Regions from separate parts of the Pseudarthrobacter xylosi genome, predicted to be linked through region 1. Evidence: riboswitches for the same ligand, from Rfam matches in the RefSeq annotation. Region 1 holds a riboswitch; each other region holds the start of a gene.
The links. Region 1 has a riboswitch for glycine ahead of gcvP (aminomethyl-transferring glycine dehydrogenase). Riboswitches for the same ligand answer to the same signal wherever they lie in the genome.
Positions count from the first base shown of each region.

Region 2: it holds a riboswitch for glycine, as region 1 does, so the genes downstream of both, gcvP (aminomethyl-transferring glycine dehydrogenase) here and gcvP (aminomethyl-transferring glycine dehydrogenase) in region 1, are expected to answer to the same signal.
Region 3: it holds a riboswitch for glycine, as region 1 does, so the genes downstream of both, ACZY1F_RS17580 (MFS transporter) here and gcvP (aminomethyl-transferring glycine dehydrogenase) in region 1, are expected to answer to the same signal.

Region 1 covers NZ_JBVAYT010000001.1:183,247-190,461, reverse strand. Annotated here, with positions in the region: gene helR (RNA polymerase recycling motor ATPase HelR) at 1-1,334, opposite strand, end outside; glycine riboswitch at 1,583-1,680, shown strand; gene gcvP (aminomethyl-transferring glycine dehydrogenase) at 1,841-4,693, shown strand; gene gcvT (glycine cleavage system aminomethyltransferase GcvT) at 4,716-5,828, shown strand; gene gcvH (glycine cleavage system protein GcvH) at 6,084-6,467, shown strand; gene glyA (serine hydroxymethyltransferase) at 6,479-7,215, shown strand, end outside.
Region 2 covers NZ_JBVAYT010000002.1:23,264-30,478, forward strand. Annotated here, with positions in the region: gene ACZY1F_RS04170 (agmatine deiminase family protein) at 1-685, opposite strand, end outside; gene ACZY1F_RS04175 (nitrilase-related carbon-nitrogen hydrolase) at 682-1,764, opposite strand; gene ACZY1F_RS04180 (Dps family protein) at 1,979-2,458, shown strand; gene ACZY1F_RS04185 (MFS transporter) at 2,557-4,143, opposite strand; gene ACZY1F_RS04190 (TetR/AcrR family transcriptional regulator) at 4,211-4,750, shown strand; glycine riboswitch at 4,846-4,943, shown strand; gene gcvP (aminomethyl-transferring glycine dehydrogenase) at 5,142-7,215, shown strand, end outside.
Region 3 covers NZ_JBVAYT010000009.1:99,180-106,394, forward strand. Annotated here, with positions in the region: gene ACZY1F_RS17565 (2Fe-2S iron-sulfur cluster-binding protein) at 1-200, shown strand, start outside; gene ACZY1F_RS17570 (TetR/AcrR family transcriptional regulator) at 753-1,316, opposite strand; gene ACZY1F_RS17575 (MFS transporter) at 1,641-2,087, opposite strand; gene ACZY1F_RS17580 (MFS transporter) at 2,243-2,890, opposite strand; glycine riboswitch at 3,311-3,417, opposite strand; glycine riboswitch at 3,419-3,516, opposite strand; gene ehuB (ectoine/hydroxyectoine ABC transporter substrate-binding protein EhuB) at 4,134-5,042, shown strand; gene ehuC (ectoine/hydroxyectoine ABC transporter permease subunit EhuC) at 5,049-5,681, shown strand; gene ehuD (ectoine/hydroxyectoine ABC transporter permease subunit EhuD) at 5,686-6,342, shown strand; gene ehuA (ectoine/hydroxyectoine ABC transporter ATP-binding protein EhuA) at 6,348-7,215, shown strand, end outside.

The DNA.
Region 1 (7,215 bases):
TCCACGCGTTGCAGCTTCTGCACCTCGTCGGGACTGAGCCAGGGGGCGCACAGTCGCAGGTAGGCGGGCACGCGCCAGAGGTCGCCCACCAGCGCGGCGTAGTTGAGCAGTGGCCACGCCTCGTTAAATGCAGAGACCAGCTCCGTGTTACGCGCCAGCGCACGGCGCAGCATACCTTCCGGGAGGTCGCCGCCGTCGTGCTTGTCCTCGATGATGGTGAGCAGCTCCTCCCAGACCTCGTCGCGTGCCTCGTTGTGCGGAGTGCCGGGACTAGGGGAGTCGAACGCCTCGGCCCACTCTTCGGCGCTGAGCCAGATATCGGCGTACGGCGTTTCGACGTTCATGCCCTCGGTGGGCGGCCGCTCGTAGTACTTGACGGCCGGCTCGATCGCCTTGATCATGTCCGCGGACGACTTCAGGAAGGCCACCTCCGGGTCGGTTTCGACCGCTGCCGCGGCTCCCTCGGGGACGAGGTCCCGCAGGGTGCAGGTCCGCACGCCCTCCTCGCCGAGGCTGGGCAGGACGTCCGCCACGTAGGCCAGGTAGGGCCGGTGCGGACCGATGAACAGCACACCGCGGTTATGCTGACTGCCGCGGTGGCCAATGCGGGGGTCGGCGTAGAGGAGGTACGCGGAGCGGTGCAGGGCGACGACGGTTTTGCCCGTGCCCGGACCGCCGTCCACCACCAGGGCACCGCGGGATGAGGCTCGGATGATGGCGTCCTGGTCAGCCTGGATGGTGCCCAGCCCGTCCTGCATCCGCGCGGACCGGCTGCTGCCCAGGCTGGCGATGAAGGCGGACAGGTCTTCGAGGGCGGCGTTCCCTTCCATCTCGTCCGGCATGAATGCGCCTGGCACGAACACCTCGTCCCAGTAGTCGCTGATTCTGCCGCGCGTCCACCGATACCGACGGCGGCTGGCCAGGCCCATGGGATTGGCGTACGTTGCGCCGAAGAACGGCTCAGCCGCCGGGGAGCGCCAGTCAATGAGCAGCCGGCCGCCCTCGCTGTCCGTGAGGCCAAGCCGCCCGATGTACAAGGGCTCGGGGTGGCCTGCGCTGACCAGGCGTCCGAGGCAGAGGTCCAAACCGTAACGGCGCAGGGCGCGCAGGCGGGCCGTCAGCCGGCGGATCTCCACGTCCCGCTCCAGTGCCTCCTGGCCCAAACGGCCGGGCGCTTTGCGCGCCGCGTCGAGGCGGTCGGACAGGTCGGCGATCGAGTGCTCGAGGCTCACTGCGATGGCCGCGAAGTGCTGCTCGTCGCCACCGATCAGCGCCGGGTTGGCCTTGGGTGCGAGGTTGTGGGGAAGGTTGAACGCGCTGGTAGTCAGGGGCACGTCAACAATTTTGCTGCCGCACAGGGGCCTTGCCGCAAGCCCCCCTGTGAGCTATAGATTGAAAATAAGAAGGGACCTTTCCCTGATCCCAACTAAGTAGCAGTAGATGTCGTTTTGAGGGCTCATAACGACATCTACTGCTACTTAGTCGGGGGACTTGGCGACGCCGTTGCCACTCGAAATCTTGCACGCGGCCCGGAATCGGGCTAACCTGTGAGTCGTGTCACTGATCAAGTGGCACGTGCTTTTGATCTGCGGCGGGAGAGTCCTGCCGGTACGTTCAGCAGGCGCCGTAGGAGCAAATCCTCTCCGGGAATCTCTCAGGCCCACGTACCGCCGCGGTTAGGCAACTCTGGAAAGTAGTCCGGCAACGGGCTCACCGACGGTGCAAGCGTCACCCTGTAAAAGCAGGTGGGCGCGGAAACTCTCAGGTCCAATACAGAGCGGGGAGGAACCCGAATCAATGTGGCGTACCCAGCGCGCCACCTGAATTATGGAGTTCCTTCATGACCGTTCAGTCAGCACCAACCACCTTCGCGGATCGGCATATCGGTGCCCGCCGCCAGGCCGATATCGACTCCATGCTCAAAGCCGTTGGCTATGACAGCGTTGACGGACTCGTGGACGTTGCCGTTCCAGACTCCATCCGCCAGGCCAAGCCGCTGGCCCTCAAGGACGCCCTCAGTGAGGTTGAGGTCCTTGCGGAGCTGCGGAAGCTGGCGGCGAAGAACAAGACGGCTGTGCAGATGATCGGCCAGGGCTACTACGACACCGTCACTCCCGCCGTCATCCGCCGGAACATCCTCGAGGCCCCGGCCTGGTACACCGCCTACACCCCGTACCAGCCGGAGATTTCGCAGGGCCGGCTCGAGGCGCTGCTGAACTTCCAGACCATGGTCCAGGACCTGGTGGGCCTGCCGATCGCGAACGCGTCGCTGCTGGATGAAGCTACGGCCGTGGCCGAGGCTGTGCTGATGATGCGCCGGGCGAATAAGAATAAGGAGGCCCGGGATGGCAAGACGGTCCTGGATGCTGATTGCCTGCCGCAGACCATCGCGATCGTGAAGGGCCGGGCCGAGGCGCTCGGGTTCGAGGTGGAGGTCGCTGACCTCTCCGCCGGCCTGCCCGAGGGTGTTATCAACGGCATCGTGCTGCAGCAGCCGGGCGTGTCCGGCCGGGTCTTCAACCACGCCGAGGTCATCGCAGCCGCCAAGGAACGCGGCGCGCTCGTCACGGTCGCGGCTGACCTGTTGGCGTTGACGCTGATCACCCCTCCGGGGGAGCAGGGCGCGGATATCGCCGTCGGCTCGACCCAGCGTTTCGGGGTGCCGTTGTTCTTCGGCGGCCCGCACGCGGCGTACATGGCCGTGGCGAAGGGGTTGGAGCGGTCCATGCCGGGCCGTCTGGTCGGGGTGTCCAAGGACGACGCCGGGACTCCCGCGTACCGCCTGGCGCTGCAGACCCGTGAGCAGCACATCCGCCGTGAGAAGGCCACGTCCAATATCTGCACCGCGCAGGCGCTGCTGGCCATCGTCTCCTCCTTCTACGCCGTTTACCACGGCCCCGACGGCCTCAAAGCAATCGCCGAGCGCGTCCACCACAACGCCCGCACCCTGGCCACCACGCTGAAGGTCGCCGGCCGCGAACTGGTCACCGAGACCTTCTTCGACACCGTCACCGTCCGCGTCCCGGGCAAGGCCGCCAAGGTCATCGCCGCCGCCGAGGCACGCGGGATCAACGTGCGCCACATCGACGAGGACACCATTGGCGTCTCCGCTGATGAAACCACGACGACGGATGTCCTCTCCGCGATCGCCGTCGCCTTCGGTGCCGGTCCCGTGGTGGACGCGAAGGGCTTTGAACTGCCCGAATCGGTGCTCCGCACCTCCGAGTACTTGCAGCATCCGGTGTTCAACACGCATCGTTCCGAGACCCAGCTGCTGCGTTACATCCGCAGGCTGAGTGACCGGGACCTGGCCTTGGATCGGACCATGATCCCGTTGGGTTCGTGCACCATGAAGCTGAACGCCACCGCGGAGATGGAAGCCATTTCCTGGCCGGAGTTCGCCTCGATCCACCCGTTCGCCCCGGATTCCCAGACCGTGGGCTGGCGCGAACTCATTGGCGGGTTGGAGGCTGACCTCGCGGAAATCACCGGCTACGACCAGGTGTCCCTGCAGCCGAACGCGGGTTCCCAGGGTGAGCTTGCGGGCCTGCTGGCGATCCGCGGCTACCACCTCTCCCGCGGCGATGACCAGCGCACGGTCTGCCTGATCCCGGCCTCGGCGCACGGCACCAACGCCGCCTCCGCTGTCCTGGCGGGCATGAAGGTGGTTGTGGTCGCCACGGCACCGGACGGCAGCATTGACCATGCGGACCTGAACGCCAAGATCGAGGCCCACCAGGATGTCCTCTCGGCCATCATGATCACATACCCCTCCACCCACGGCGTGTACGACGCGGACGTGACGGAGATCTGCGACGCCGTACATGCGGCCGGTGGCCAGGTTTACGTGGACGGCGCCAACCTGAACGCCCTTGTGGGTCTGGCGCAGCCGGGCAAGTTCGGCGGTGACGTCTCGCACCTGAACCTGCACAAGACGTTCTGCATCCCGCATGGCGGCGGCGGTCCGGGTGTTGGCCCGGTCGCAGCCAAGGCGCACCTGGCACCGTTTATGCCTGGTGATGCCAACAAGGCAGCCCACGAGTCCGGTCACGGCGTGGCCATCTCCGCGTCCAACTACGGCTCCGCCGGTGTCCTGCCGATCTCCTGGGCGTATGTGAAGCTGATGGGTGCCGAGGGTCTGACCGAGGCGACGAAGTCGGCGCTGCTCGCGGCGAACTACGTCGCGGCCCGGCTGAACGAGTACTTCCCGGTCCTCTACACCGGCGAGGGCGGGCTGGTGGCGCACGAGTGCATCCTGGACCTCCGTGAGCTGACGGCGAAGACCGGCGTGACCGCCGAGGATGTGGCCAAGCGCCTGATCGACTACGGCTTCCACGCCCCCACCCTGGCGTTCCCGGTTGCCGGCACGCTGATGGTGGAACCCACCGAGTCCGAGGACCTGGTGGAGATCGACCGGTTCATCGATGCGATGATCACCATCCGCAAGGAAATCGACCAGGTCGCCAACGGTGACTTCACCGTGGAGAACAGCCCGCTGCGCCACGCACCCCACACCGCGTCCGCCGTCGTATCCTCCGACTGGACCCGGGAGTACCCGCGTGAGCAGGCCGCCTTCCCCCTCGCCTCACTCAAGCAGGACAAGTACTTCCCGCCCGTCGGCCGCATCGACGGCGCAGCCGGGGACCGCAACCTCATCTGCTCCTGCCCGCCCATCGAGGAATTCGCGAACTAGTTTCGTGTGAAAGGCTTTCATAATGACTGAGAACTACACCGCTCTTTACGAAGAGCACAAGAAACTCGGCGCTTCCTTCACCGATTTCGGTGGCTGGCAGATGCCCCTGAAGTACAGCTCCGAGCTGGCCGAGCACCACGCGGTGCGCAAGGCTGCCGGCCTGTTCGACCTCTCCCACATGGGCGAAGTCTGGGTCTCCGGCCTGGAAGCCGGCGCGTTCCTTGACTACGTGTTGGTTGGCAAGCTCTCCGCCATCGCGGACGGCAAGGCCAAGTACTCGCTCATCTGCGACTCCGATGGCGGCATCATCGATGACCTCATCGTGTACCGCTTCGGCGACGAGAAGTACCTCGTGGTCCCCAACGCGGGCAACGCCCCCACCGTCGCCGTCGCCCTGGCCGAACGCGCCACCGCGTTCAACGTCAAGGTGGAGGACGCCTCCGCCATCACCTCGCTGATCGCGGTCCAGGGCCCCAAGGCCGAGGCCATCCTGCTCAAGCTGACCGACGAGGCCCAGCACGCACTGGTCACCGACCTGAAGTACTACGCGTTCAACGAGCTCACCGTGGCCGGCCACAACGTCATCCTGGCCCGCACCGGCTACACCGGCGAGGACGGCTTCGAGCTCTTTGTAGCGAACGACGGCGCCGCCTCCCTCTGGGCGTCCGTCGCCGAAGCAGGGGCCGAGTTCGGCATCGTTCCGTGCGGCCTCGCCTCACGCGATTCACTCCGCCTCGAAGCCGGCATGCCGCTCTACGGCAACGAGCTTTCGCTCGAACGGTCGCCGTTCGACGCCGGCCTGGGCGGCGTTGTGGCGCTCAAGAGCAAGGAAGGCGACTTCGTGGGCCGCTCCGCCCTGGAAGCCGCCAAGGAAGCCGGATCCAAGCGTAAGCTTGTGGGCTTGAAAGGTCTCGGCCGTCGTGCCGGCCGCGGGCACTACCCGGTGCTCAAGGACGGCGCCGTGGTTGGCGAAGTCACCTCCGGCCAGCCCAGCCCCACCCTCGGATACCCGGTCGCGATGGCCTATGTCGACGTCGAGCACGCCGAGATTGGCACCGCCCTGGACATCGACCTGCGCGGCAAGGCAGAGCCGTTCGAGGTTGTCGCCCTGCCGTTCTACAAGCGCCAAAAGTAGTCCTCCGGGCGGTGAGGCTGACATCCTCTGCATGCTGCTCCTTCGTCGCTCTGACGCATGCTGCCGGATGCCAGCCACACCGCCTGCTCCGGTGGTTGAGCTTGTCGAAACCCTGGATCTCGACAAGCTCGATCACCGGCCCCTCTAGACGCTCTCTCACTTATTGCACGTTTTGGACCGACGCTCTCTCACTTATTGCGGTGTTTGGGCGAACGCTCTCTCACTTTTGAAGTCCAAACTTAAGGAAACACACACATGGCTAAGGTTGCCGCTGAACTGAAGTACTCCGCCGAGCACGAGTGGATCGCCTTTGATGGCTCTGGTCCGTCCGTTGTTGGCGTGTCCGCTGTTGCCGCTGAAGCGCTGGGCGACATCGTGTATGTGGACCTGCCCGAGGTTGGTTCCACGGTGACCGCGGGGGAGACCTGCGGTGAGATCGAGTCCACCAAGTCCGTTTCTGACCTTTACTCCCCGGTGACCGGCGAGGTCACGGAGATCAATGACGGCGCCGTGAGCGATCCCGCACTGATCAACTCCGATCCCTATGGTGCCGGCTGGCTGTTCAAGGTCACCGTTGAGTCCGAGGGCCCGCTGCTGTCCGCGCAGGAATACGCCGAAGTCAACGGTGGCGAGCTGTGAGCGCGGGGGCCATGGGCACAACAACTGCCACCGCAGTCTTTGAGCAGGTAGTCTCCGCGAGCCTGGATACCGACCTGTCGGTGCTGGACCCGGAGATCGCCGCCAAGATCGACGACGAATTGGGCCGCCAGCGCGATGGCCTGGAAATGATCGCCTCCGAGAACCACACGGCCGTTGCCGTGATGCAGGCGCAGGGTTCGGTCCTGACCAACAAGTACGCCGAGGGCTACCCGGGCAAGCGCTACTACGGTGGCTGCGAGCACGTGGACGTCATCGAGCAGCTGGCCATCGACAGGGTCAAGGCCCTGTTCGGTGCCGAATTCGCCAACGTGCAGCCGCACTCCGGCGCCCAGGCCAACGCCTCGGTCATGCACGCGCTGATCAAGCCGGGCGATACCATCATGGGCCTGAACCTGGCCCACGGCGGCCACCTGACCCACGGCATGAAGATCAACTTCTCCGGCAGGCTCTACAACGTGGTCCCGTACCAGGTCCGCGAGGACACCCACACCATTGACATGGCCGAGGTGGAGCGCCTGGCGCTGGAACACAAGCCGCAGCTGATCGTTGCGGGCTGGTCGGCCTACGCCCGCCAGCTGGACTTCGCCGAGTTCCGCCGGATCGCCGATCTGGTGGGTGCCTTCCTGATGGTGGACATGGCGCACTTCGCCGGTCTGGTGGCAGCTGGCCTGCACCCGAGCCCGGTGCCGCACGCCCACGTCACCACGTCCACCACACACAAGACCCT
Region 2 (7,215 bases), on a different contig from region 1:
GCTGGGAGTGCACCAGCAGGGTGCCGGGGGAGGGAATGGCGGCGACGATGTCCACGTGACCGCGCGTGCCGAACCGTTCCGAGTCCCTGGCCAGTCCGCGGGGGAGCCAGACCACGTGGGTGGCCCCGATGGTCCGGGCAAGCTCGGCTTCGACGTCGGCCCGGCTGAGTCCCGGGTTGCGGCCCGGATCCAGCTGCACGGTCTCGGTCACCAGCACCGTTCCCTGGCCGTCAACCTGGATGCCGCCGCCTTCGTTGACCAGCGCGGACACAAGATGCCTGGCGCCGGCGCGGCCGGAGACTTCACCGGCGATCAGCGCGTCCTTGTCCCAACTGGCCCAGTCCTGTGCACCCCAGCCATTAAAGACCCAGTCGACGGCGCCGAGGCTTCCGTCCTGGTCCAACACGAAGGTGGGCCCGATGTCCCGCATCCACGCATCGTTGAGCGGGGCGGCAAGTACCTCGACGTTCGGGTGCAGATAGCGGGCGGCGATGCCGACGTCGTCGGGGTCCACCACCACGGTGACCGGCTCGAATTCGACGGCGGCGTTTGCCACCGCTGCCCAGATGGAACGGGCAGCGTGGGCAGCCTCCTCCGTCTCGCCCAGCGTGTAGCCGCCAGTGGGAAAGGCCATCCAGAGCCGCTCCTGCGGCGCGGTTTCGGCGGGCATGCGCCACGTGCTCATGCGGTCACCCCGGTGTCTACTGCCGACGTCGGGAACCCGGCCTCTTCGCCGCCGAGCGGTTGGTCGCGGCGCACCGGTTCGGTGAGCCGGCCGTAGGTGTCGGGGCGGCGGGTGGCCAGGAAGGGGAAGAGTGTGAGCCAGTCCCGGCGCTGGTCCAGGTCGAGGTCTGCCACCAGCACTGCGGAGGCGTCGCGCGGGGCCTGCACGAGAACGCGGCCGTACGGATCGGAGATAAAGGAGGAGCCGTAGAAGTTCAACGTTCCCTCGCTGCCCCAGCGGTTGGGGGCGATCATAAAGAGGCCGTTGGCGATGCCGTTGCCCACAATGACCTGCTGCCACAGCGGCCGGGTGTCGAAATCCGGGTGGTCCGGCTCGGAGCCGATGGCGGTGGGGTAGACCAGGATCTCAGCGCCGCCGAGGGAGTAAAGCCGGGCCACTTCCGGGAACCATTCGTCCCAGCAGGTGGGCATGCCCAGCCGGGCGCCGCCCAGTTCTGCCGGCGCGTGGACTTCGTAGGCATCCGCGGCCGCGGGACCCTGGCGGAAGAACTTGTCTTCGTAGTAGCCGGCGGTGACCGGGATGTGGAGCTTGTGCGTGCGGGCGAGCAGGTCACCTTCAGCCGACACCAAGATGGCGGTGTTCAGCCCCAAGCCGTCGTCCGTGCCGTCCGGGTTGGGCGCCTGCTGGTACAGCGAGGCATGGACAGCCACCCCGTGGCGGCGGGCCGATTCGGCGGCAAAGCGGAAGGTGGGTCCGGTGAGCAGGTCTTCAGCTGTGTCCGACGGCCGGGGCCGCACGGCGCCGGGCTGGGCCGCGCCGTGCCGCACCGATCCGTGCCGGGGCGTGTCATTTTCGGGGCAGGTGTCCGCGGGGTAGCGCGAGAGGGTGAGCTCGGGCAGGAATACCACCGAGGCACCAAGCCGGGCGGCCCGGCCGATTCCTTCATCGAGTTCGGCCTGCAGGACGGCAGTGTCTGCACGCCAGCGGTGCTGCACGACGCCCACCCGAAGGGCAGGGCGATCGGACGGCGTTGTCCGGGCCAGGGAGGCGGGTGAGTCGAGGCAGGAAATTTCAATCATGGGCTTACTTCCAGTGAGACGACCGTCACTAAATGAATGACGTTCATTTAGTATGAGGGGTGGACGGCTTTCGCGCAATGGTTTAAATGAATCCCATTCTTTTGTGACGCTCCGGCCGGCTTAGTAAGCTCACTGAGAAAATTTGCTTCCGGCCCGGCGCGATCGATCCTGTGGCTGATAGCGTCGGGACTACTGGACCAATCGAGGAGGATTCATGAAAGCTTCACCGACCCTGACCAACAATCTGCAGGCCGTACTTGCGGACCTGATTGAGCTGCACATCCAGGGCAAGCAGGCCCACTGGAACATTGTGGGGACCAACTTCCGGGACCTTCACCTGCAGCTGGACGAAATCGTGGATGCCGCCCGGCAGTTCGCGGATGATCTGGCCGAGCGGATGCGCGCCCTCCACGCCCTGCCGGACGGCCGCAGCGCAACGGTGGCAAAGTCCACCAGCCTGGCCCAGTTCCCTGAGGGCCTCATCAACACCAAGGACGCCATCGAGCGGATCGTTGCTGCGCTTGAGGCTGCCGTGGGCACCATGCGCAAGGTCCATGACGAAGTGGATGAAGAGGATCCCACCACCGCGGACCTGCTCCACGAATTCATCGCCAAGCTGGAACAGTATGCGTGGATGGTGAACGCCGAGACCCTGAAGGCCTCCGCCAGCGTCACCGCCCCTGACGCCAAGTAGGACCCGGCCGATAGTGAGGCCACAAGCGCCCGGCGCCGGAATGACTTCCGACCCCGGGCGCTTTTTGTGCGCTCGCCGGCTTGCGGGCGGCGGGTGCCCTAGTCCGCCGTCGGAACTTTCCGGAGTACGACGGCGGCGAGGACTGCCGCACTCGCCATCAGTACCAGCGCAATTGCCGCAGTGGTGTGGACGCCCGAATCAAACGCCAGGCGAGCTGCACCGCGGAGCGCTTCAGCCAGCGGCGCAGGCAGGCTGGTGGCCAGCTCCACTGCCCCTGCCAAAGTTTCGCCGGCCTGGTGCACGGCAGTGCCTGACGCCGTTTCCTCCACCCCGGCCGGCAGCACGAGATTTCGCTGGTAGGAAGCGGTCAGGATAGAGCCCAGCACTGCAGTCCCCAACAGGGACCCCACCTCATAGCCCGTCTCCGAAATGGCGGCCGCCGCTCCTGACTTCTCAGCTGGTACGGACCCCAGGATGAGGTCATTGGAAATGGTCTCCGCCGTGCCCACCCCCAGGGCGAGGATCAGGAGCGCGGCCAGCAGGAGGGCCGGGCCGGAGCCGTGATCACCAAAGACTGCGATTCCGTAGCCGGTGGCACTCAGCGCCAGGCCACCCGCCACCACAAAGCCCGGACGCACTTTCCGGACCAGCGGCACCACTGCCAGGCCGGCCAGCACCGTGGCCACCAGGGCCGGGATCATTGCTATTCCGGCGGCCGACGGTGTCATCCCGTCCAGGAGTTGCAGGTGCTGTGCGAGGAAGAGAATGAAGCCGTTGAAGGAAAACAGTGCCAGCACGTTTGCCGTGATGGCGGTGCTGAACACCCGGTTGCCGAACAGGGACATGTCCAGCAGGGGGCTGGCCAGCCGCTGCTGGCGGCGAACAAAGACGACCCCCATGGCCAGGCCAAAGACAACAAGCCCCAACGGAGCGGCCCCGAAACCTTCGGTCGCCAGTTCCTTGATGCCATACACAACAGGCACCATAACCAGCAGGGACAGGGCGATGCTGGGCACGTCCACCCGTCCGGGCCGCGGATCCTTTGATTCCGGGATGAACGCGGGACCAAACGCCAGCAGGGGCAGCATGATGGGCACGGCGACCAGCAGGATGGCGCCCCACCAGAACTGCTCCACCAGCCAGCCGCCAAAGATGGGACCCAGGGCGGCGCCGCCGGAGAAGCCGGCTGCCCAAATGGCTATGGCCAGCCGGCGCCGGTTCGGGTCCGGAAAAATGTTGCGGATCAGCGACAGGGTTGAGGGCATCAGCATGGCGCCGAAGAATCCCAGCGACGCCCGTCCGGCTATCAGCCACTCCGCGCTGGGGGCAAAGGCTGTTGCTGCTGAGACCGCGGCGAATCCAACGCTGCCGGTCAGCAGCAGCCGTCGGCGCCCGATCCGGTCACCCAGGCTGCCCATGGCAACCAGCAATCCGGCGAGCACCAGGGGATAGGCGTCCACAATCCACAGCAACTGGACTCCGGTCGTTTCCAAGCTGCTCGCGATGGCCGGAAGCGCAAACGTCAGCGCAGTGTTGTCCACCGCAACCAGGAGCACCGGAAACATCAGCAGGGCCAGCGCGAGCCAGTCGCGCCAGGGCGCCTTGGCGGGCCCTGACGGCTGGACCTCGGCTGCGGACGCGGAGGTGCTTGGGGTGGTCTGGTTGAACTGTGCGGACAACGTCATGCTAATAACTATACCGTCCAGACGGTATAGTTAAGAAACGGGACCCGGAGCGTGCATGATTGAAGCCATGGCCAGAAATCCCGTCGCACGCGATGCAGTCCTTGATGCTTTTGAAGAACTCCTGATCGATGTGGGGGAGCGGGCTGCCACATTGGACGCCGTGGCCAAACGGGCCGGCGTGTCCAAAGGTGGATTGCTCTACCATTTCCCCAACAAGGAAGCGCTGATCGCTGCGGTACTGGAACGGTTGGACCGCCTGGCCGTCGAGGATCTGGCGCTGATGGCGGCAGCAGCCGATGGTGCAGCCACCTACTTCATCCGTTCCTCGGTCTGGTCCGATTCGCCGATGGACCGCTCCTTCGTGGCCGCCACTCGGCTGGCCGAAGTGGCCCATGAAGAGGCCCGGCGCCGCTTTGCCGCCATCCAGCAGCAGTGGTTGGACCTGATCGCGGCCGACGTCGGCCCGGCCATGGCGAAAGCCGTGCTGTATATGGGGGACGGGTTGTATTTCAACGCCATGTGGGAAAGCGGCACCACCGGGGACGGCCGGGTCCGCCATGGAGACATCGAGGAGCTTCTTGCCGCCGTGGAGCGGCTGCGGGACTGAACCCCGGAGACCTCATTTGCCCGGTGGCGCGGGGCGTAGGAGAATTGGACCTCGTGGCGGTCATCTGTGGCCGGCACGAAATCTGAATATGCCTTTGATCTGCGGCGGGAGAGTTCTGTTAGTAGGTACAACAGGCGCCGTAGGAGCAAATCCTCCCCAGGAATCTCTCAGGCCCACGTACCGCCGCGGCCAGGCAACTCTGGAAAGTGGCAGGCCGTCCGCCTGAAATATCCCGGATCACTCCGGAATGTCAGGACCGCTGTGCCCGCCGACGGTGCAAGCGCCAGCTTTGCGGAAGCAGGCTGCGCGGAACCCTCAGGTCCCAGACAGAGCGGGGAGGAACCCGAGTCGATGTGGCGTACCTTGCGCCGCCTTAGTAATGGAGTTCCTTGTGAGTGTTAATTCGGCCTCGGCCACTTTCGTTGACCGGCATATTGGCGCCCGCCGCCAGGCCGATATCGACTCCATGCTCAAGGCTGTCGGCTACGGCACGGTGGACGCACTGGTGGACGTTGCCGTCCCCGACTCCATCCGGCAGGCCAAGCCGCTGGCCCTCAAGGACGCCCTGAGCGAGGTTGAGGTTCTTGCGGAGCTGCGGAAGCTGGCGGCGAAGAACAAGACGGCTGTGCAGATGATCGGCCAGGGCTACTACGACACCGTCACTCCCGCGGTGATCCGCCGGAACATCCTCGAGGCCCCGGCCTGGTACACCGCTTACACCCCGTACCAGCCGGAAATTTCCCAGGGCCGGCTCGAGGCTTTGCTGAACTTCCAGACCATGGTCCAGGACCTCGTGGGCCTCCCCATCGCGAACGCCTCCCTGCTGGATGAAGCCACCGCCGTGGCCGAGGCCGTGCTGATGATGCGCCGGGCAAATAAGAACAAGGAGGCCCGGGACGGCAAGACCGTCCTGGATGCTGACTGCCTGCCACAGACCATCGCCATCGTCAAGGGCCGCGCCGAGGCGCTCGGGTTCGAGGTGGAGGTCGCTGACCTCTCCGCCGGCCTGCCCGAGGGTGTTATCAACGGCATCGTGCTGCAGCAGCCGGGCGTGTCCGGCCGGGTCTTCAACCACGCCGAGGTCATCGCAGCCGCCAAGGAACGCGGTGCGCTCGTCACGGTCGCGGCTGACCTGTTGGCGCTGACGCTCATCACCCCTCCCGGGGAGCAGGGCGCGGATATCGCCGTCGGCTCCACCCAGCGTTTCGGGGTGCCGTTGTTCTTCGGCGGCCCGCACGCGGCCTACATGGCCGTGGCGAAGGGGTTGGAGCGGTCCATGCCGGGCCGTCTTGTCGGGGTGTCCAAGGACGACGCCGGGACTCCCGCGTACCGTTTGGCGCTGCAGACGCGTGAGCAGCACATCCGCCGTGAGAAGGCCACGTCCAATATCTGCACAGCGCAGGCGCTGCTGGCCATCGTCTCCTCCTTCTACGCCGTTTACCACGGCCCCGACGGCCTCAAGGCAATCGCCGAGCGCGTCCACCGCCACGCTGCAGTCATCGCCGCATCGCTGAAGGCGGCCGGCCTGGATGTACTGCACACAACCTTCTTTGATACCGTCACGGTTTCCGTGCCCGGCAAGGCCTCGGCTCTTGTTGCCGCAGCCGAAGCCAAAGGCATCAACCTGCGCCACATCGACGGCGACACCATCGGCGTCTCGGCCGACGAAACCACAACCCCGGCCATCGTCGCCGGTGTCCTGGAAGTCTTCGGCGCCGACGTGGTGGACTTGGCCGCCGGCACAGACACCGAGTTCGCACTGGATACCGCCGTGCTCCGCACCTCCGAGTACTTGCAGCATCCGGTGTTCAACACGCATCGTTCCGAGACCCAGTTGCTGCGTTACATCCGCAGGCTGAGTGACCGGGACCTGGCGCTGGATCGGACCATGATCCCGTTGGGTTCGTGCACCATGAAGCTGAACGCCACCGCGGAGATGGAAGCCATTTCCTGGCCGGAGTTCGCCTCGATCCACCCGTTCGCCCCGGATTCCCAGACGGTGGGCTGGCGCGAGCTCATTGGCGGGTTGGAGTCTGACCTCGCGGAAATCACCGGCTACGATCAGGTGTCCCTGCAGCCGAACGCGGGCTCCCAGGGTGAGCTCGCGGGCCTGCTGGCGATCCGTGGCTATCACCTCTCCCGGGGCGATGACCAGCGCACGGTCTGCCTGATCCCGGCCTCGGCGCACGGCACCAATGCCGCCTCGGCCGTCCTGGCGGGCATGAAGGTGGTTGTGGTGGCCACGGCACCGGACGGCAGCATTGACCATGCGGACCTGAACGCCAAGATCGAGGCCCACCAGGATGTCCTCTCGGCCATCATGATCACCTACCCTTCCACCCACGGCGTGTACGACGCCGATGTCACTGAGATCTGTGACGCCGTGCATGCGGCGGGCGGCCAGGTTTACGTGGACGGCGCCAACCTGAATGCGCTTGTGGGTCTGGCGCAGCCGGGCAAGTTCG
Region 3 (7,215 bases), on a different contig from region 1:
AGTTTCTGGAGAGCAAAGGTGTGAAGGCGCCCTACTCCTGCCGTGAGGGCGAGTGCGGCGCGTGTGCGGTCCGTCTGCTCGGGGGCGAGGTCACGATGATTCGCAACGATGTTTTGGACGAGGAAGAACTTGCCGAAGGTCTTCGTCTTGGCTGCCAGTCACTACCGACCAGCGATCGGATCCGCGCTACGTATTCCTGACGGGTCCCGGGCATTCAACAGGGTGCGTGTGAAGGGACCCCCCACGCGGGCACTCGTTTGCTCCGACTACGCGCCTCTGCCGGGGCGGGAGCACACCAAATGAATTTCGAGGATGCCGGCCACTAGCCCGGCTTCTGCGGGCTGGCCCATCCCGGTCGCACTTAACTCCGGCACGAAGCGAACGTTTGCCATTTCCGTGTGTCCCCGAATCCAACGGGAGGCTTAGCGTGGGTGCAGCCGGTAAAAGTTCCCGGTCGCGGTGTTGTTCGCCTCGATGCTCGCAGTGTCGCGCCGGTAACGATCAGGATCTCGGGCTGCTCGCACCGGCTGTTGTAAGTGCGCCATAGCGGCACCGGCTCGCCGTCTCTCCATGTCCTTCCTGCCACTTACCGCAATTCGTCAGGACCTAACCTCGCCGTGTAAAGCATGAAGGTGCTCCCTGCGGGATGAGTGGTACCCAAACATTCGTCCAGAGGAGAAAACACGAGCCGCGTAGGGGTAGCGGTCGGCTGCCACGCCTATGACCTGCCAAATGCTCCGAGCGGTCGAGACTCAGAAGTGCGACCGATATGTCAGGTCGATGAGTAGATCCCTTAGTTGACGACGGCTCTCATCCTCTCGCAGTGCACCCCACATCGGGGCTGCACTTGCACCGTCCGCAGCCGACGTGACAACCTGCAGCAGCTCCGAGGGAAGACCGTCCTGGCCTAAATCTGTCGCCCATCGTGCTGCATCGTCCCGGGCAACTGCTTCGATAGCTGGAATGCTGACCAGTTGAGCGATTACGGCTGTACGATCTCGAGCCGAGGTCTGATCGGAGCGGTCCACGAAACACGCCCGAATGTAGCTACGCGCCAGCCGGCCAACCTGGGTATCTTCAGGGTCCAGTAACTCAAAAACATTGCAGCGAAAATTCTCGAGGGCGTCCTGAACAAGAGAGAGCAGGAGCTTTTCTCGAGTCGAGTAGTGGTAGATGAGTCCCCCTTTGCTGACGCCGGCCTCCGCGGCCACATCGTCTAGGCTCGCCGACATTCCTCGCGCACGGATTGTGCGCAAAGCGGCATCCAGCAAAATTCGCCGAGTCTGCTCCGGGGATCGTCCCGCGACTCGTCCCATCAGAGGCTCCTCGTCTTCGAATAGGGTTGGCTATCACGACATTGCCGCCGTCCACGAGGGAGCCCTAGCGTTCGCGAACTTCCGACTCATCTGTGGACCTCGAGTAGGCTCGACGGCGTCCGCACCCCAGCATAAGCTCCCGACTGTCGCAATTAACTTCAGGGAACACTACGGCGTTGGTATCCAAGCACACAGAGTTCTTAGCGCAGGAAGGGCACGAAGCTTCCGGGACGCTGATGTGGAGGAATCTGCGAAGCCAAGGTCGGCTCGATCCTAAAGTTCAGGTACCCACTCGCTTATCCTTTGTTTGGGTAGAGCCGGTGCTTAGAAACGGCCGCCATTCACTGTCGAACGGCTGTAATGGAGCAGAGTTAGCGCGATGATTGCGAGAGCCATCACGACACCCGCGTACAGATACACGACGTTCCTGAGACCAAGTTGCGGAACCAATAGCCCCGCAACCAAGGTTGGTACCCCGAATGCGATGTAGCTGTTGAGATAGAGGGACGACAGCAGCCCGCCGCGTTGCGTCGCTGGCAGGCCGGCGACCACGAGCCGTAGGCCGCCCTGGAACGCGGCGCCGAAACCGATTCCACCCATGATGCTTGCAGCAACAAAAGCCCAGACGTTGCCCAACGCCACAGCGGCAACCAGCGACGCAGCTCCAAAATTCAAGGCAAGACCACCAAGGATCATAACTTTGCCGCCTGCAAACCTGAGAGTCAGCACGCCGACAATGCCGCTACTGCCCGTGAGTGCGAGGATCGTCAAGGCAGCGTACGTGGGGGACTGAACCCCAAGCAATGTCTTTGTCATACTCGGGCCGGTCCCTAGATACAAGCCCAGCAGGGCCCAGCTGGCGCAGAAAAAACCTAGAGCTACCACGAACCGACTGCGGACCTCCTTTGGCACCGTCATCGTCGGGATTAGCGATCGCCAGGCGCCGTAGCGACGCGGGTGTTGTCTTTCAACGCCAGGGATGCCAGAAGCGCCGGCACCAGCGCACCGAGGAAAACCAGGTAAGACGCATGCAACGGGTCGGGGAAGAATTCCACGAGCACGCCTGTGATTAGCGCTCCGAGGCCGAGCGAGATCGGAGGTAACGCCCCACTGAGCATCGCCACGAATGCATGCCGGGGTGGAGGGGCGTAATCCAGGAGAGCAGCTCCCAGCGTCCCGAATCCAAGGCCCGAAGCTACTCCCTGGAGAATTCGTGCGATTACGAGTTGACCCACCCCGTCGGCAAAGGCAAGAAGGGTCATGGAAATCGCAGCGGTGAGCAGAGCTGCAAAGATGACAGGCTTTCTACCTACGTGGTCTGAGAGGCGCCCGGCCATCAACAAGGTTACGCCTAGCCCGAGGAGGTAGCCCGCGAAGACGACGCTCGTCATCAGGGGCGACAGACCCCACCGTTCCGCGTAAATGGGATGGAGCGGAGTGGGAGCCCCCGATTGGGCCGCGATCAATCCCAAACCCACGGCCACCACCGCGAAAGAATTGCGGACCCGACGGCAGCTTTGAAAGGGCAGATCATGAACAGTGCCGACTTCTGTCCACCCCTTATTCGGACTCATTCAACGGGCTCCTTCCCTTCATCAGCAACGCCACGCGGCCGTAGCGCAGACGATGGATTCGACTCTCGGTCCGCCGGGGGCGACGCGTTCGTTGGAGGGGCTGTTCAGCTATGTGACCATCTGCGGTTGGGACGATCTCTTTTCGCCTGTGGAACACGGTTGTACTCTCCTGGCGGATTTGGATGCGAAGCTGTGAGCAGGGTGCTGTCTTCCTGGCGGGTGCTGCCTGAGCTTTCAATGTGCGCGAGTTGGGCCGTGCTTTCCCAGCCGTTCTTGCGCTGCGGTGGCCAAGCGCCAGGCCGGCGCGGTAGGTAGAGCGGGCCGGAGGGCCGGACATGGCACTAAGGAATCCGATCTCGTCGGCTTCCTGCTGGAACTCCATAACTCAGGTGGCGCCGAAGTGCCACGATGATTCGGGTTCCTCCCCGCTCTGTACTGGACCTGAGAGTTTCCGTATTGCGCTGCTGATAGCAGCGCGCCGCTTGCACCGTCGGTGAGCCCGATATCCGGACTGCTCTCCAGAGTTGCCTTACCGCGGCGGTACGTGGGCCTGAGAGATTCCTGGGGAGGATTTGCTCCTACGGCGCCTGCTGAACGTACCGGCAGGTCTCTCCCGCCGCAGATCATGAGCGTGTGCCACTGGTGAGTGACACGGTTCACAGATTAGCTGCAGATCAGGTGAGGGGCAAGCTATCCGTTCCCGGACCTATTGACATGAGGCAACAGGGCTATCCCGTTCTACGTCGCACGGGGGGCGATCTCTCCGGGTCGATGGCGGAGCGCGGGAGTGGTCACAAGCTCCTTCCAACCCTGGGCCAGCGAGTCAAGAGTTGAGGGTGTTACCCGGCATTTCCACCCATGTAGATTTCTCTGCCTTTGAATCCTAAGTCGTGGAAGTTGCCGCGCTCTTTGGTTGGGGTGCCTCTACGGCTGCTCAGCCTCGAAACTGCGACATGCAAATTTCAAGGCGCTCTTTGCACATGGGAGTACGACTCGATCCTTCGTCGTCCTAAGGCCGTCAGCTAGTCAGAGGCGCCCCTGAACCGCCGGTAAACGAAGATGTCATCGAAAGAACAAAACTGGGTCTCGGCCGAGCATGAGGTCGGACCCGACGACACACAGACGAATGAATCAGGTAATACAGATAAACACGTTGACGAGTTCTTTGAATGATGTTGTACTTGTCTTAATTCACCAGCACTTACCCGGAGCTGGAACCAATCAAGCGGACTTGGGAGTCAACATGGCCAACTTTTCACGGCGTGAACTGCTTATAAGCGGTTCACGTTTGGGCGTTCTTGCGGGAGCCGCCCTTGCTGTACCGAGCTTTCTGACAGCCTGTGGCGGCCAGTCCAGCACATCCTCCGGCGGCGGCAAACTGGCTGAGCTTCAAGCCAAGAAGAGCGTCCGCATCGGAGTCGCGAACGAAAACCCGTACGGATTCGTAAATTCGAACGGTGAGGTTAAGGGTTTCATCGTCGAAACCTTGGCAGCCCTGCTCCTCCCCCTGGGAATCACGACTCTGGATCCCGTTGTCGTCCCATTTGATGCATTGATCCCCGGCGCAGCATCCGGTCGCTTTGACCTCATTGCAGGTGGCACTTATATCCGTCCGGAGCGCTGCCAGGCAGTCGCCTTCACCAACCCGGTTTACCGCTCAGGAGGTGCCTTCCTCAAGCGGGCGGGTGAGAATGTACCTGTACACAGCCTTCTCGATGTGGCAGCCAATTCTTCCGTGCGTATCGGTACGCAGACTGGCACGAGCCAGGTCGCTGAGATTGAGGACGCTAAGATCCCGTCTTCACAAGTAGTCAAGTTTGGCGCTGACACGGAGTCCATTGCGGCTCTGAAAGCCGGTCGCGTCGACGTCATCTACTACCCGAGCCTTCAGGCGGCGACACTGATCTCAACCAACCAGGGTGCCGTCGAACGTGTTGCGCCCTACGATCAGATCATGAAAGACGGTAAGCCCGTTTTCAATTACGGTGCACTGGCGGCGCGTACAGGCGATACTGACCTGATCGACGCTCTGAACAATGGCTTGAAAACGATCCGTGACGACGGGACGCTGAAGAAGATCTTCGCCAATTATGGCCTGACCGAAGATGAAATCCCCGAGGCGTCAGTTACTGCCGCCGACTTGTGCAAATGATCGCTGATGAACTTCCTTCCACCTCTGCTTGAGGGCCTCTATAACTCGCTCCTGGTAACCCTTGGAGCAGGTGCTGTAGCACTGGTGCTCTCCTTCGTTGCCGGTTTGGCGTTGATCACGCCCTGGCGTGCGCTCCGGGCGCCCGCCCGCATCTACGTTGAGATCTTCCGCGGTACGTCCGCATTGGTTCAGATTTTCTATTTCTTCTACGTCCTTCCTTTGGTGGGCATCGAGCTCAGCCCCATGACCGCCGGCATCATGGCTCTGGGCATGTGCTTTTCGGCCTACGGGGCGGAGATAGTGCGTTCGTCTATCCAAGCAGTCGACAAGGGTCAGTGGGAGGCGTCTCACGCCCTCTCATTTGGTTGGGGCACGGCAGTCCGTCGAGTTATCATTCCCCAGGCTCTGCGGCGGATGCTGCCGCCATTTGGAAACTTGCTCGTGGAACTCCTTAAGGCAACCTCACTCGTGTCCCTTATTGGAATCACGGAGCTCGCTTTTACCGGAAGCTCCCTGGTTCGCTCGACAGGAGAAAATGTGCTTGTTTATCTCCTGGTCATGGCCGTCTACTTCGCAGCCGCATATCCGTTGAGTCTGCTGGTCCGGCATTTCGAGCGACGTATGACGAAGGCGTGGTGAGCTGATGCGATTCAACCTGGAATTTGCACTTTCCATTTTGCCCGAACTACTGCAAGGAGCAATCCTCACCCTCGCCGCAACCTTGGGCGGCATGGCCCTGGCCCTGGTCGGGGGCTTGATTCTGAGCGTCTTCCAACAGTCGCCCTTGTGGCCCGTACGTTTCCTCGCCAACGCGTACATCGCTGTCGTGCGCAGCACACCGTTGCTCGTGCAGCTGTTCTTTCTTTTCTACATCTTGCCTGAATTCGGAGTAACGGCGCCCGCATTTTGGACGGGGGTCCTCGGGCTCGGGCTGCACTACAGCGCTTACACAGCCGAGGTTTACAGGGCCGGCCTGGAAAACGTACCGCGCGGTCAGTGGGAAGCTGCCACTGCTCTCCATCTGTCGACCAGGGATACCTGGACCAAAGTGATCATGCCTCAGGCGATCCCTCCGATGGTGCCGATGCTTGGAAACTATTTGATCTCGATGTTCAAGGACACGCCTATCCTGGCCACCATCACCGTGATCGAACTTTTCGGTGCAGCAAACCAAGTGGCTGGCATCACCTACCGATATTTTGAGCCCTACACGCTGGTTGGTCTGATTTTCCTTGCGTTGAGCATCCCCTCCGTCCTTCTTATCAACCGCGCTGACCGTCGCTTCAGCCTCGTTAGGTGATTTCCATGAACAACAACAGCCCTAGTCTGACTCCAGCGGCTATATTCCGCGACGTTCAGAAGTCTTTTGGCGAGAACAAGGTCCTCAAAGGTCTCGACCTTACGATTGCGGACGGTGAGAAGGTCGCAATCATAGGTCCCAGTGGTTCGGGCAAGACCACTGTGCTGAGGCTGCTCATGGGCCTGGAAAAGCTGTCGGGCGGACATATAGAAATATTTGGTAAGGACTACGTTGCCGGGGACAAGGCAAGCCGGGAGGTAGCAGACCGCATTGGGATGGTCTTCCAGCATTTCAACCTGTTTCCACACATGACGGTCCTCCGCAACATCACCGAGGCTCCGCTCCGGGTCAGAGGTGTCAAACCTGCAGAAGCAAAAAAACGGGCAATGAGCCTGCTGGACCAGGTAGGTCTGACCGAGAAAGCGGACTTCTATCCGAAGCAGCTGTCGGGTGGCCAGCAGCAACGAGTGGCAATTGCTCGAGCCTTGGCGATGCAGCCGGACATCATGCTGTTTGACGAGCCCACTTCAGCGTTGGATCCAGAACTCGTGGGCGACGTTTTGAAGGTCATGCGGGATCTGGCTAAATCATCCAACATGACGATGCTATTCGTAACTCATGAAATGACATTCGCCCGCCACGTAGCAGACCGTGTCATCTTCATGGATCAAGGCGTAGTGGTGGAATCCGGGCACCCTGACGAGCTCTTCCAAGCGCCAAGGGAGCAACGAACACGGAATTTCCTGCGGTCCGTCCTAGATCCGATGGGTTGGGCTGATGGACCGAAAGACGTCATTCTTCCCGTCGTGCCTGTCGATGCGGTTGGGCCGTCAGTAGCACCATTTATTGAGAACGCCATCGAAAAGGAGCAGA